2 regions of the Streptomyces sp. DT224 genome follow, and region 2 is predicted to be linked to the other one. Evidence: riboswitches for the same ligand, from Rfam matches in the RefSeq annotation. Region 2 holds a riboswitch; the other holds the start of a gene.

Region 1 (5,826 bases), on a different contig from region 2:
CAGACGGTCCGGTTCTCGTCGCCGTTGGCGCGGTGGTACGCGCGGACGGCCAGCAGCCCCGCGAACTCGCCCTGCGAGCCGGCGTTCGGCTGGATGGACACCGCGTCGTAACCGGTGACCTCGGCCAGCCGCTCCTCCAGCTCGCGGATGAGCGTCAGGAAGCCCTGCGCCTGCTCGGCGGGCGCGAACGGGTGCAGCGCGCCGAACTCGGGCCAGGTGATCGACTCCATCTCGGCGGTCGCGTTCAGCTTCATGGTGCAGGAGCCGAGCGGGATCATGCCGCGGTCCAGCGCGTAGTCGCGGTCGGCGAGCTTGCGCAGGTAGCGCAGCATCGCGGTCTCGGACCGGTGCTGGTGGAAGACCGGGTGGGTGAGGATCGCGTCGGTGCGCAGCAGCGACTCGGGCAGCGCGTCCTCGGTCGAGGCGTCCAGCGCCTCGACGTCCCCGTCGGCGCCGAAAGCGGCCCAGACGGCGGCGACCTGGGCACGGGTCGTCGTCTCGTCGCAGGCCAGCGAGACGGTGTCGGCGTCCACCAGGCGCAGGTTCACCCCGCGCTCGCGGGCGTCGGCGACGACCTCGCCGGCCTTGCCCGGGACGCGGACGGTGAGCGTGTCGAAGTAGGAGCCGGTCACCACGTCGACGCCGGCGGCACGCAGGCCCTCGGCGAGGATCGCGGCATAGCGGTGGGTGCGCCGGGCGATCGTGCGCAGGCCATCGGGGCCGTGGTAGACGGCGTACATGCCCGCCATGACGGCGAGCAGCACCTGCGCGGTGCAGATGTTGCTGGTGGCCTTCTCACGGCGGATGTGCTGCTCGCGGGTCTGCAGGGCCAGCCGGTACGCCTTGTTGCCGTCGGCGTCCACGGAGACACCGACCAGACGGCCGGGCAGGCTGCGGGCGAACGTGTCGCGGACCGCCATGTAGCCGGCGTGCGGGCCGCCGAAGCCGATCGGCACGCCGAAGCGCTGCGTGGTGCCGACGGCGATGTCGGCGCCCAGCTCGCCGGGCGAGGTGAGCAGCGTGAGGGCCAGCAGATCGGCGGCGACGGTGACGATCGCGCCCAGTTCGTGCGCCTGGTCGATCACGGGCTTGAGGTCCCGGACGGCCCCGGAGGCACCCGGGTACTGGAGGAGCACACCGAAGACGCCGCGCTCGGCGACCTCGGCCGGGATGCCGTCGGTGAGGTCGGCGACGACGACCTCGACGCCGGTCGGCTCGGCGCGGGTCTCGATGACCGCGACGGACTGCGGCAGGGTGTCGGCGTCGACCAGGAAGACGCCGTTCTTGACCTTGCCGACGCGCCGGGCGAGCGCCATGGCCTCCGCGGCGGCGGTGCCCTCGTCGAGCAGGGAGGCGCCCGAGGTGGGCAGGCCGGTCAGCTCGGCGACCATCGTCTGGAAGTTCAGGAGGGCTTCGAGGCGGCCCTGGGAGATCTCGGGCTGGTACGGCGTGTAGGCCGTGTACCAGGCGGGGTTCTCCATGACGTTGCGCAGGATCACCGGCGGGGTGAACGTGCCGTAGTAGCCGAGCCCGATCATCGGGGCGAGGACCTGGTTGCGGTCGGCGAGCAGGCGGAGTTCGGCCAGCACCTCGGCCTCGGTCCGGGCCCCCGGCAGGGCCAGCGCCTCGGCGCTCTTGATCACGTCGGGCACAGCGGCCGCGGTCAGCTCGTCCAGCGAGCCGTAGCCGACCTGGGCGAGCATCTTCGCCTGCGCCTCGGCGTCCGGGCCGATGTGGCGCTGCTCGAAGGGGATGCCCTGTTCCAGCTGCGTGAGCGGGGTGCGACGGGGGGTCATGGTGGAGGCCTCCTGGTCTGTCACGACCTGCGAGGGGCACCGCGGCGTCGGGTGCCCTGACGGCCTCCCCCTCTGTCATCTCAACCTGAGAGCTTCACCGGCACCACGCGGGCGCCGGCTTTCACCGTCGGTGAGGGAGAGGCTCCGTACGGCCCATCGGCCGCGCGCAACCCGCCCTGCTTTCCAGAGTGACCTCGTCCGTGCGGTACGGGGGCCTGAGAGATTCCGGGGAGGATTTGCTCCTTCGGCGTCCTCCGGATCGACTCCGGACGACTCTCCCGCACGGGGTCAGCAGCCATGGCCAGCCTACCAGCGGGGTACACGGCGAGAATTCTCGAGTGGCCAAGACCACGGAACTGCATTTCTGTAGTCCCTGTGGACCAGCCGCGACCCGTGTGGGAGGGACCCCGTGCAGACCGACATCGACCCGCGCAGCCTGATCGGCCGCAAGGCTTTCGACCGCAAGGGCACCAAGATCGGGACCGTGGACGAGGTGTACCTGGACGACGCGACCGGCGTCCCCGAATGGGCTGCCGTGCGCACCGGGCTCTTCAGCCGTGACGCCTTCGTCCCCCTGGAGCCCAGCGAATTCGTGGACGACACGCTGCGCGTCCCCTTCGACCGGGCGCTGATCAAGGAAGCCCCCGATTTCGGCGTGGGCCGGCACCTCTCCCCCGAGCAGGAGCTCCAGCTCTACCGTCACTACGGCCTGGACGCCGCACCGGGCCCGCCGGCCCCGGACCGCGACTTCGGCCGGCTGGCGGGCCAGGAGGAGTAGTCGGGCGGGTCCGGGACGAGCGGCAGGGGGTCGGCGGCCCGCAGCGCGGGATCGTCCACGCGGAACGTACGCACCCGGCCGGGCGCCGTGGCGCCCGGTTCCTCGAACCGCACGGTCACCCGGCCGACCCCGCTCCCCTGCACCCAGCCGTGTCCGTGGACCTCGTGCAGCACGTCGTGCCCGGCCGGCCAGCGGCGCGCGGCCGGCTGCTCGGCGGTCTCCTGCGGTCCGGGCCCGCCGTCCGCCGCCGCCTCGCGGCCGTCTGCGTCCTCCCGCGGCCGTGCCCCGTCGTCCTCCGGGAGGGCCGCCGCCTCCCGGGCACCGGCAGCCTGGGCGAACAGGTCCTCCTGGGTGTAGTCGGCGAGCCCCGTGACGCCGACGCCCAGCAGCCGCACCCCGCCGGTGGTGTCCACGGCCTCCAGGAGCCGGGCGGCTGCCTCCCGGACGACCGCGGGGTCGTCCGTGGGCCCGCGCAGCGTCTCGGAGCGGGTCAGCGTGGAGAAGTCGTACCGGCGCACCTTGAGGACCACCGTGCGCCCTGAGCGCCCTGCGCCCCGCAGGCGCTGGACGCACCGGTCGGCCAGGCGTTCCACTTCGGCGCGCACCCGGACACGGTCGTGCAGGTCCATGTCGAAGGTGTCCTCGACGGATACGGATTTCGCGTCCCGCTCCGCGACGACGGGCCGGTCGTCGAAGCCGGAGGCCATCCGGTGCAGCGCGGCTCCGTGCGCCTTGCCCAGCAGCCGGACCAGCTCCGCCTCGCCCGCCTCGGCGAGGTCGTCGACCGTCGTCATGCCGGCGCGGCGCAGATGGTCCGCCGTGGCGGGGCCGACGCCGGGCAGGGTGCGCACCGGCATGGGCGCGAGGTGCGCGCGTTCGGTCCCGGGCTCGATCAGGCGGATCCCGTCGGGCTTGGCCTCCTCGGAGGCGATCTTGGCGAGCATCTTGGAGCCGGCGAGCCCGACGGAACCACTCAGCCCGGTGACCGCCCGGATGGCCTCGCGCAGTTCCCGGCCGATCTCCAGGGCGGAGGCGGTGTCATCGGCCGTGCCACCCGCTTCGAGGTCCACGAACGCCTCGTCCAGGCTGAGCGGTTCCACCAGCGGTGAGAGCCGGCCCAGCAGCTCCATGACCTGGTCGCTCACCGTCCGGTACAGCGTGAAGCGCGGGACCAGGTAGGCGGCGTTCGGAGCGAGCCGTCTCGCCTGCGCCATCGGCATCGCCGAGTGCACCCCGAAGCGCCGCGCCTCGTACGACGCGGTCGCGACGACCCCGCGCGGCCCCAGCCCGCCCACCACGACCGGTTTGCCGCGCAGGCTGGGCTTCGCGGCCTGCTCCGCGGAGGCGTAGAAGGCATCCATGTCCAGGTGCAGGATGGTGGGCGCGGCTCTCACACCAGCCGATGCTGCCCTACGGCACTGACAATCGCCGCGTCGGCCCGGGCCGGGCGCCCGCGATTCCCGCCCCCGGGGCGCGCCCTCAGGGGCTCAGACGGCCCGGTTGCGGCGCCGGGCGAGCTCGTCGGCCGGGTTGTGCCCGATCAGCGTCTCGCCGGTGTCCACGCGCTCCCCGTGCAGCTGCGACAGGGCCGCGTCGACGTCCCGCCAGACCACTCCGACGGCGATCCCGAAGACGCCCTGGCCGCCCTGGAGCAGGTCGACCACCTCGGCCGGTGAGGAGCACTCGTAGACCGTGGCCCCGTCGCTCATCAGCGTCATCCGCTCCAGGTCCTGGAAGCCGCGGGCCCGCAGGTGCTGGACCGTGGTCCGGATGTTCTGGAGCGCCACTCCGGTGTCGAGGAAGCGCTTCACGATCTTCAACAGGACGACATCCCGGAAGCTGTAGAGCCGCTGGGTGCCCGACCCGTACGCCGGACGGACGCTCGGCTCCACGAGACCGGTGCGTGCCCAGTAGTCCAGCTGCCGGTACGTGATTCCCGCCGCCGCGCACGCCGTGGGCCCTCGGTAGCCGATGTCGTCGGCCGATGCCACGCCGCCCCCCGCCGTCGCAGCCGGCGCGGCCGACTGCCTGATGGTCCGGCCGGCCGTACTCCCCTGCTGCGGATACGGCGCACCCGCTGCCGTACCGTCGCCGCTGCTTCTCACGCCGACCTCCGTCCTTGACCTGCCCACTCGAAGGTAGGCAGTCACCCGGGGTGCGTCAACGATCGCCACACTCGGCACGCCGAGTGATAATCACCCTGAGGGTGGTTTCGCGTGACCGTTGACGGGGAAAGGCTCACCGGATGTGCCGGTGGCCGCCCCCGTAGACGTCACTGGCTGTTGTTCGTCCCGAAGTCCTCCGGAGAGATCTGGTCGAGGAACTCGCGGAACTTCTCCACCTCGTCCTCCTGCTCGTCGGGGATCGCGATCCCCGCGTCGTCCAGCACCCCGTCACTGCCATAGATCGGCGTGCCGGTACGCAGGGCGAGGGCTATGGCGTCGGAAGGCCGCGCGCTCACCTCGGCACCGCCGGCGAAGACCAGCTCCGCGTAGAAAACCCCTTCGCGCAGGTCCGTGATCCGGACCTCGGTGAGCTCCTGGCCGACGGCCTCGAGCACATCCTTGAAGAGATCATGGGTCAGCGGCCTGGCCGGAGCCATGCCCTGCTGGGCGAAGGCGATTGCGGTCGCCTCACCGGGACCGATCCAAATAGGGAGATACCGGTCGCCTCCCACTTCACGCAGGAGCACGATCGGTTGGTTGGAGGGCATTTCCACCCGGACACCCACAACGTCGAGCTCGTTCACACAGCAACCCTAGGACGTGCCCGGCAGGTTTGGGTAGTCGGGCTGGTCCGCCTTCAGTGCAGCCGTACCTGCAGAGCGGTCTGCACGAGCGCGGAATGCAGCCGTACGGACAGCTCCGCCAGCTCCTTCGCGGTCGCCTCCGCATGCGCCCTGGTCTGCGGATTCCGGTGCCGGCGCAGCGGCGCGACCATCTGCTCGATGAGCCCGGCCTCCCGGTCGGCGGCAGCCCGCACGGCCCTCAGATGACGAGGTTCCAGACCGAATCGACCCAGTTCCGCCACAAGCCTGGCGACGGTGACCATCCCGGCGTCGTACCCGCCGTCCGCCGAGGGCACGACCAGCCCGTACGACTCCCAGTCGTCCAGGTCGCTCTCGGTGACTTCGGCGGCGACCAGAAGCTCCGCGCGGCCGATACGGGCGGCCGTGGCCCGGCCCGGCGCCCCGGCGGGCTCGTCGTCCGCCTGCCGCGGGTCCCCGCCGGGCGTCGGGAGGGCCACCTGCTC
Region 2 (5,826 bases):
CGCCCCAGCGGTCGGGGTAGAGGGCGCGCGCGATGTCCAGTCCGGCGACCACCTCGTGGTCCCGGCTCCAGCCGCTTGCGGTGAGCTCCTGGGGGGAGGTGACGCACGGCGCGTAGCCGAGCCCTTCGACCTCCATGTTCCCGTACTGGGCGTCGGGGGCGCCGGGGCGGCCGTGCCAGAGGAGCATCCAGACCCGGCCGGCCGACAGGGCCTGGAGGAGCGCCTCGTACGCGTCGTAGCGCCCGGGCGCGACCTGTCGCAGCATGTGCTCGACCTGACCGGCCGCCGCGGTGCCTGACGCACTCACCCTGGGTCCCGCCCCTCGTAGATCCTCTGCTTCGGCCACCGGGCATCGGCCTTCGGCCATCAAACCAGCTTATGCGGCCGCACCGTCTCCGGCTTGACGCCGCCGGCCGCGCCCGTCACTCCGGGGCGCGCGTGTAGAAGGGCCGCACCCGCTCGCGCATCCAGTCGGCGACCGGGTCCTGCGCCACGTCGAGGAGGACGAGGTTGACCGGCCACGGCACCGCGACGCGGCCCAGCGCCCGGCCCAGGGCGTCCATCGGGGCGCTCTGGCCGGCGCCGTCCCAGGTGGAGAACTCGACGCCGACGAAGAGCACGGGGTCGTCGCCCTCGATGCTGGCCAGGACCCGGCGGGCGGTGCGGACGACGCCGCTCTCCTGGAACTCGCCGGCCGCGGCGGCCAGGAAGTCGACGGGCTCCTCCTTCCAGTCCGGCTCGTACAGCCGGACCCGGCCCCCGGTGGCCGGGCCGTCGAGCGGGGTGCGCCCGGCCCGGCACAGCTCGGCGACGGCGGGGGCGGGCAGCGGCAGGCCGACGGCGCCGCCCGGGTTCACCGCGATGCCGAGCTGCGGGGGCAGGCCGCGGGCGAACTCGACGGCCGGGGCGATGGTGAAGGACATCTGCGCGCCGACGCAGGTGAGGAACTGGTGCTCGGAGCTGTAGACGGGGACGTACGCGGCGCCGTCGATCTCCATCGCGGGCAGGTCGAGGTCCCGGGCGTCCGGCCCGCCGCCGTTGGGCAAGGGCACCCAGACGTGGCTGCGGCCGAGCACCTCCAGCAGGCGGCCGCCCGCTTCCGGGGTGCCGAGCGAGGCGCCCAGCACCTCTTCGAGTTCGTTGGCCGGCCAGCCGCCCTGCGGCAGGCTCCCGGCCTGTGCCGGAATGTCCACTGCTTCCCTCTCGCCCGTTGCCGTGCAGCAAGAGGGTACGGCCTCACCCGGCCTCCGTCGGCCCTGGGGCCTGTCCGGAAACCGCCTCCCCGGCTACTGTCCGGCCGTTGGACGGTCCGTTTTCAGCCGTCGGTCTGTGCGTCTGCGAACGTGATGCGCGTGAGCGCCCCGGCCGCCTCGCGGTCGAGCAGCACCGCCGAGGCGCAGCCGCGCGGCAGCAGCCCCGCCTCGGTGTCCCGCAGCAGCCGCCCCACGGCTCTGCGGTGCCGGGCGAAGGCGTAGGCGGAGACGCCCCGGCCGCGCTCGCGCTGGCCCTCGCGCGCGGTCCGGGCGCAGACGTCGAGCAGGACCAGGTGCAGGCCGCTGCCCCGGCGCCGGGCGTGGCGGGCGAGCAGGGCGCGGACCCAGCTCTGCGTACCGCAGTCGTGGACGACGACGGAGGCGCCGGAGCGCAGGACCCGCCGCAGCCCCCGGTAGTGGGCGAGGCGGACGAGCGGGCGGTAGAGGACGTAGGGGAGTAAGCGGGGCATCCGGCGGGCCCAGCGGTCCCGGGTGTCCTGGGAGTCGACGGCGTACGCCGGGGCGGTGCGGGAGAGCAGGGTCGACTTGCCGCTGCCGGGGAGTCCGGAGACCACCACGACGTCCCCGGCGGCGAAGCGCAGGGTGCGCGGGCCGCGCCCGGCCCGGCCGCGCAGGTCCCGGACGACGGGCGGATGCGTGCCCACCGCCTGCCGGGGCGGTGAGCCGGACTGCGCGGGCAGTGTGGTGCTCGTGGTTCCCGCGGTCGTCGCGTAGCGCAACGTCATCGCCTCCCCCTGGCCGTACGGCCGACGCGTGCAGGACCGGTACCTACCCCGGAAGTGTAAAGAAAAGGTAATGCGATACAACCGTCCGACCCGCCGGAAGACCGTGACGAGCGGCACCGCTCCCGGCGCACCACTCCCCCGGAATGCGTGCGATGATGACCCCGCCAACTGCATACAGGCCGCTTGAATCCGCGCGGGAGAGTCCCGGTCACCGTGCCGGGCGCCGAAGGAGCAAGATCCTCCCTTGAATCTCTCAGGCCCCGTACCGCGTGGATGAGGCATATCTGAAAAGCGGGCCGCCCGGCGGCTCCACCCAAGGTGCAAGCCGACCCCCGCGGGGCCTCTCGGCGAACCTCTCAGGTTCCGATGACAGATGGGGAGGGATCGTCCTCGTCGTCATGCCCTGGGAGCCCGTTTCATGAGCAGCACCCCCCGTCTCACCGCCCTCGACACCCTGCACCGCTCGCTGGGCGCCACCATGACCGACTTCGCGGGCTGGGACATGCCGCTGCGTTACGCCAGCGAGCGCGACGAGCACAACGCCGTCCGCACGAAGGCCGGCCTCTTCGACCTGTCCCACATGGGCGAGATCACCGTCACCGGCCCGCAGGCGGTGGACCTGCTGAACTACGCGCTGGTCGGCAACATCGGCACGGTCTCGACCGGCCGGGCCCGCTACACGATGATCTGCGCCGAGGACGGCGGCATCCTGGACGACCTGATCGTCTACCGCCTCCAGGACACGGAGTACATGGTCGTCGCCAACGCCGGCAACGCCCAGCTCGTCCTGGACACGCTCACCGCGCGCGCCGCCGGCTTCGACGCCGAGGTCCGCGACGACCGCGACGCGTACGCGCTGCTCGCCGTCCAGGGCCCCGAGTCCCCGGCGATCCTCGCGGCCGTGACCGACGCCGACCTGGACGGCCTGAAGTACTACGCGGGACTGCCCGGCACGGTCGCCGGGGTGCCCGCGCTGATCGCCCGTACCGGCTACACCGGCGAGGACGGCTTCGAGCTGTTCGTCGCGCCCGGGCACGCCGAGCGGCTGTGGAAGGCGCTCACCGAGGCGGGCGCCGCGCACGGCCTGATCCCGTGCGGCCTCTCCTGCCGTGACACGCTGCGCCTGGAGGCGGGCATGCCGCTGTACGGGCACGAGCTGACGACGTCGCTGACCCCGTTCGACGCCGGGCTCGGCCGGGTCGTGAAGTTCGAGAAGGACGGCGACTTCGTCGGCCGCAAGGCGCTGGAGGCCGCCGCGGAGCGCGCCGAGACCGCCCCGCCCCGCAAGCTCGTCGGCCTGGTCGCCGAGGGCCGCCGGGTGCCGCGCGCCGGGTTCCCGGTCGTCGCCGGCGGTCAGGTCATCGGCGAGGTCACCTCGGGCGCCCCCTCCCCCACCCTGGGCAAGCCGATCGCCATGGCGTACGTCGACGCGGCGCACGCCGAGCCGGGCACCGCAGGAGTCGCGGTGGAGATCCGAGGCAGCCACGAGCCGTACGAGGTCGTGGCGCTCCCCTTCTACAAGCGCACGAAGTAGAACCGTAGAACCCGGCCGGTGCCGCGTACCCGACGCGGTCCCGTCTCACACCGTAAGACCACCGTTCATCCGCACTCCCCGCGTACAGGAGAATTCAGACCATGAGCAACCCCCAGCAGCTGCGGTACAGCAAGGAGCACGAGTGGCTGTCGCCCGCCGAGGACGGTGTGTCCACGGTCGGCATCACCGAGCACGCGGCCAACGCGCTCGGTGACGTCGTCTTCGCCCAGCTCCCCGAGGTCGGTGACACGGTGACCGCGGGCGAGACCTGCGGCGAGCTGGAGTCGACCAAGTCGGTCAGCGACCTGTACTCGCCGGTGACCGGTGAGATCACGGAGTTCAACCAGGCCGTCGTGGACGATCCGTCGCTGGTGAACTCCGCTCCGTTCGAAGGCGGCTGGCTGTTCAAGGTACGCGTCGCCGAGGAGCCGAAGGACCTGCTCTCCGCCGACGAGTACACCGAGTTCTCCGGCAACTAAAGACCCCAAGGGACCACCTGATGTCGCTTCTCAACTCCTCACTCCACGAGCTGGACCCGGACGTCGCCGCCGCCGTCGACGCCGAGCTCCTGCGCCAGCAGTCCACGCTCGAAATGATCGCTTCGGAGAACTTCGCTCCGGTCGCGGTCATGGAGGCGCAGGGCTCCGTCCTGACCAACAAGTACGCCGAGGGCTACCCCGGCCGCCGCTACTACGGCGGCTGTGAGCACGTCGACGTGGTCGAGCAGATCGCCATCGACCGGATCAAGGCGCTCTTCGGCGCCGAGGCCGCGAACGTCCAGCCGCACTCCGGTGCGCAGGCGAACGCCGCCGCGATGTTCGCGCTGCTGAAGCCGGGCGACACGATCATGGGCCTGAACCTGGCGCACGGCGGCCACCTGACCCACGGCATGAAGATCAACTTCTCCGGCAAGCTCTACAACGTGGTCCCGTACCACGTGGACGACACCGGTGTCGTGGACATGGCCGAGGTCGAGCGCCTGGCCAAGGAGTCCAAGCCGCAGCTGATCGTCGCCGGCTGGTCCGCCTACCCGCGCCAGCTGGACTTCGCCGCCTTCCGCCGCATCGCGGACGAGGTCGGCGCGTACCTGATGGTCGACATGGCCCACTTCGCCGGTCTGGTCGCCGCGGGCCTGCACCCCAACCCGGTGCCGCACGCCCACGTCGTCACCACGACCACGCACAAGACCCTCGGCGGTCCGCGCGGCGGTGTGATCCTCTCCACCCAGGAGCTCGCCAAGAAGATCAACTCGGCGGTCTTCCCGGGTCAGCAGGGCGGCCCGCTGGAGCACGTGATCGCGGCCAAGGCGGTGTCCTTCAAGGTCGCAGCGGGCGAGGAGTTCAAGGAGCGCCAGCAGCGCACCCTGGAGGGCGCCCGCATCCTGGCCGAGCGCCTGGTCCAGCCGGACGTCACCGAGGTGGGCGTCTCCGTCCTGTCCGGCGGCACCGACGTGCACCTGGTCCTGGTGGACCTGCGCGACTCCGAGCTGGACGGCCAGCAGGCCGAGGACCGGCTCCACGAGATCGGCATCACGGTCAACCGGAACGCCGTCCCCAACGACCCGCGCCCGCCGATGGTCACCTCCGGCCTCCGGATCGGCACCCCGGCCCTGGCCACCCGCGGCTTCCGCGCCGAGGACTTCACCGAGGTCGCCGAGATCATCGCCTCGGCCCTCAAGCCGTCCTACGACGCGGACGACCTGAAGGCCCGGGTCGCGAAGCTGGCCGAGAAGTTCCCGCTGTACCCCGGCCTGAAGTAGCCGACCAGGCGCATTCGCGCCTCCGGGAGGGGCACCCGCACACTGAACAGTGGGCGCGGTGCCCCGTCCCTTGTCCCCCGCTTTGTCTCTTGCACTCCGGGCCGCCCACGCCCGTACCGCACCACCCGGCAGACAACGGCGTCTACCAACCCCTTAGGAGTCCCCCCGTGGCCATCTCGGTCTTCGACCTGTTCTCGATCGGCATCGGCCCGTCCAGCTCCCATACGGTCGGCCCCATGCGCGCGGCCCGTATGTTCGCGCGCCGCCTGAAGAACGAGGGCCTGCTCGCCCACACCGCCTCGATCCGGGCCGAGCTGTACGGCTCCCTCGGCGCCACCGGCCACGGCCACGGCACCCCCAAGGCGGTCCTGCTCGGCCTGGAGGGCGAGTCCCCGCGCACGGTCGACGTCGAGACGGCCGACGAGCGGGTCGAGGAGATCCGCTCCACCGGCCGGATCAACCTGCTCGGGATGCACGAGATCCCCTTCGACGCGGACGAGCAGCTGGTCCTGCACCGCCGCAAGGCGCTCCCGT

The links. A riboswitch is a leader RNA that binds a small molecule or an ion and turns the genes downstream of it on or off. The one in region 2 is predicted to bind glycine.
Region 1: linked by a shared signal. The riboswitch ahead of gcvP (aminomethyl-transferring glycine dehydrogenase) and the one ahead of gcvT (glycine cleavage system aminomethyltransferase GcvT) in region 2 are both predicted to bind glycine.

The regions. Positions count from the first base shown of each region.
Region 1 is NZ_JBNCLI010000015.1:6,937-12,762, reverse strand. It holds gene gcvP (aminomethyl-transferring glycine dehydrogenase) at 1-1,796, opposite strand, end outside; glycine riboswitch at 1,990-2,087, opposite strand; gene ACLQ2N_RS31735 (PRC-barrel domain-containing protein) at 2,206-2,574, shown strand; gene ACLQ2N_RS31730 (DNA polymerase IV) at 2,499-3,968, opposite strand; gene ACLQ2N_RS31725 (MerR family transcriptional regulator) at 4,062-4,607, opposite strand; gene ACLQ2N_RS31720 (bifunctional nuclease domain-containing protein) at 4,847-5,323, opposite strand; gene ACLQ2N_RS31715 (MerR family transcriptional regulator) at 5,377-5,826, opposite strand, start outside.
Region 2 is NZ_JBNCLI010000001.1:540,297-546,122, reverse strand. It holds gene ACLQ2N_RS02635 (enhanced serine sensitivity protein SseB C-terminal domain-containing protein) at 1-307, opposite strand, end outside; gene ACLQ2N_RS02630 (enhanced serine sensitivity protein SseB) at 423-1,193, opposite strand; gene ACLQ2N_RS02625 (AAA family ATPase) at 1,316-1,999, opposite strand; glycine riboswitch at 2,184-2,277, shown strand; gene gcvT (glycine cleavage system aminomethyltransferase GcvT) at 2,418-3,533, shown strand; gene gcvH (glycine cleavage system protein GcvH) at 3,635-4,012, shown strand; gene glyA (serine hydroxymethyltransferase) at 4,033-5,292, shown strand; gene ACLQ2N_RS02605 (L-serine ammonia-lyase) at 5,460-5,826, shown strand, end outside.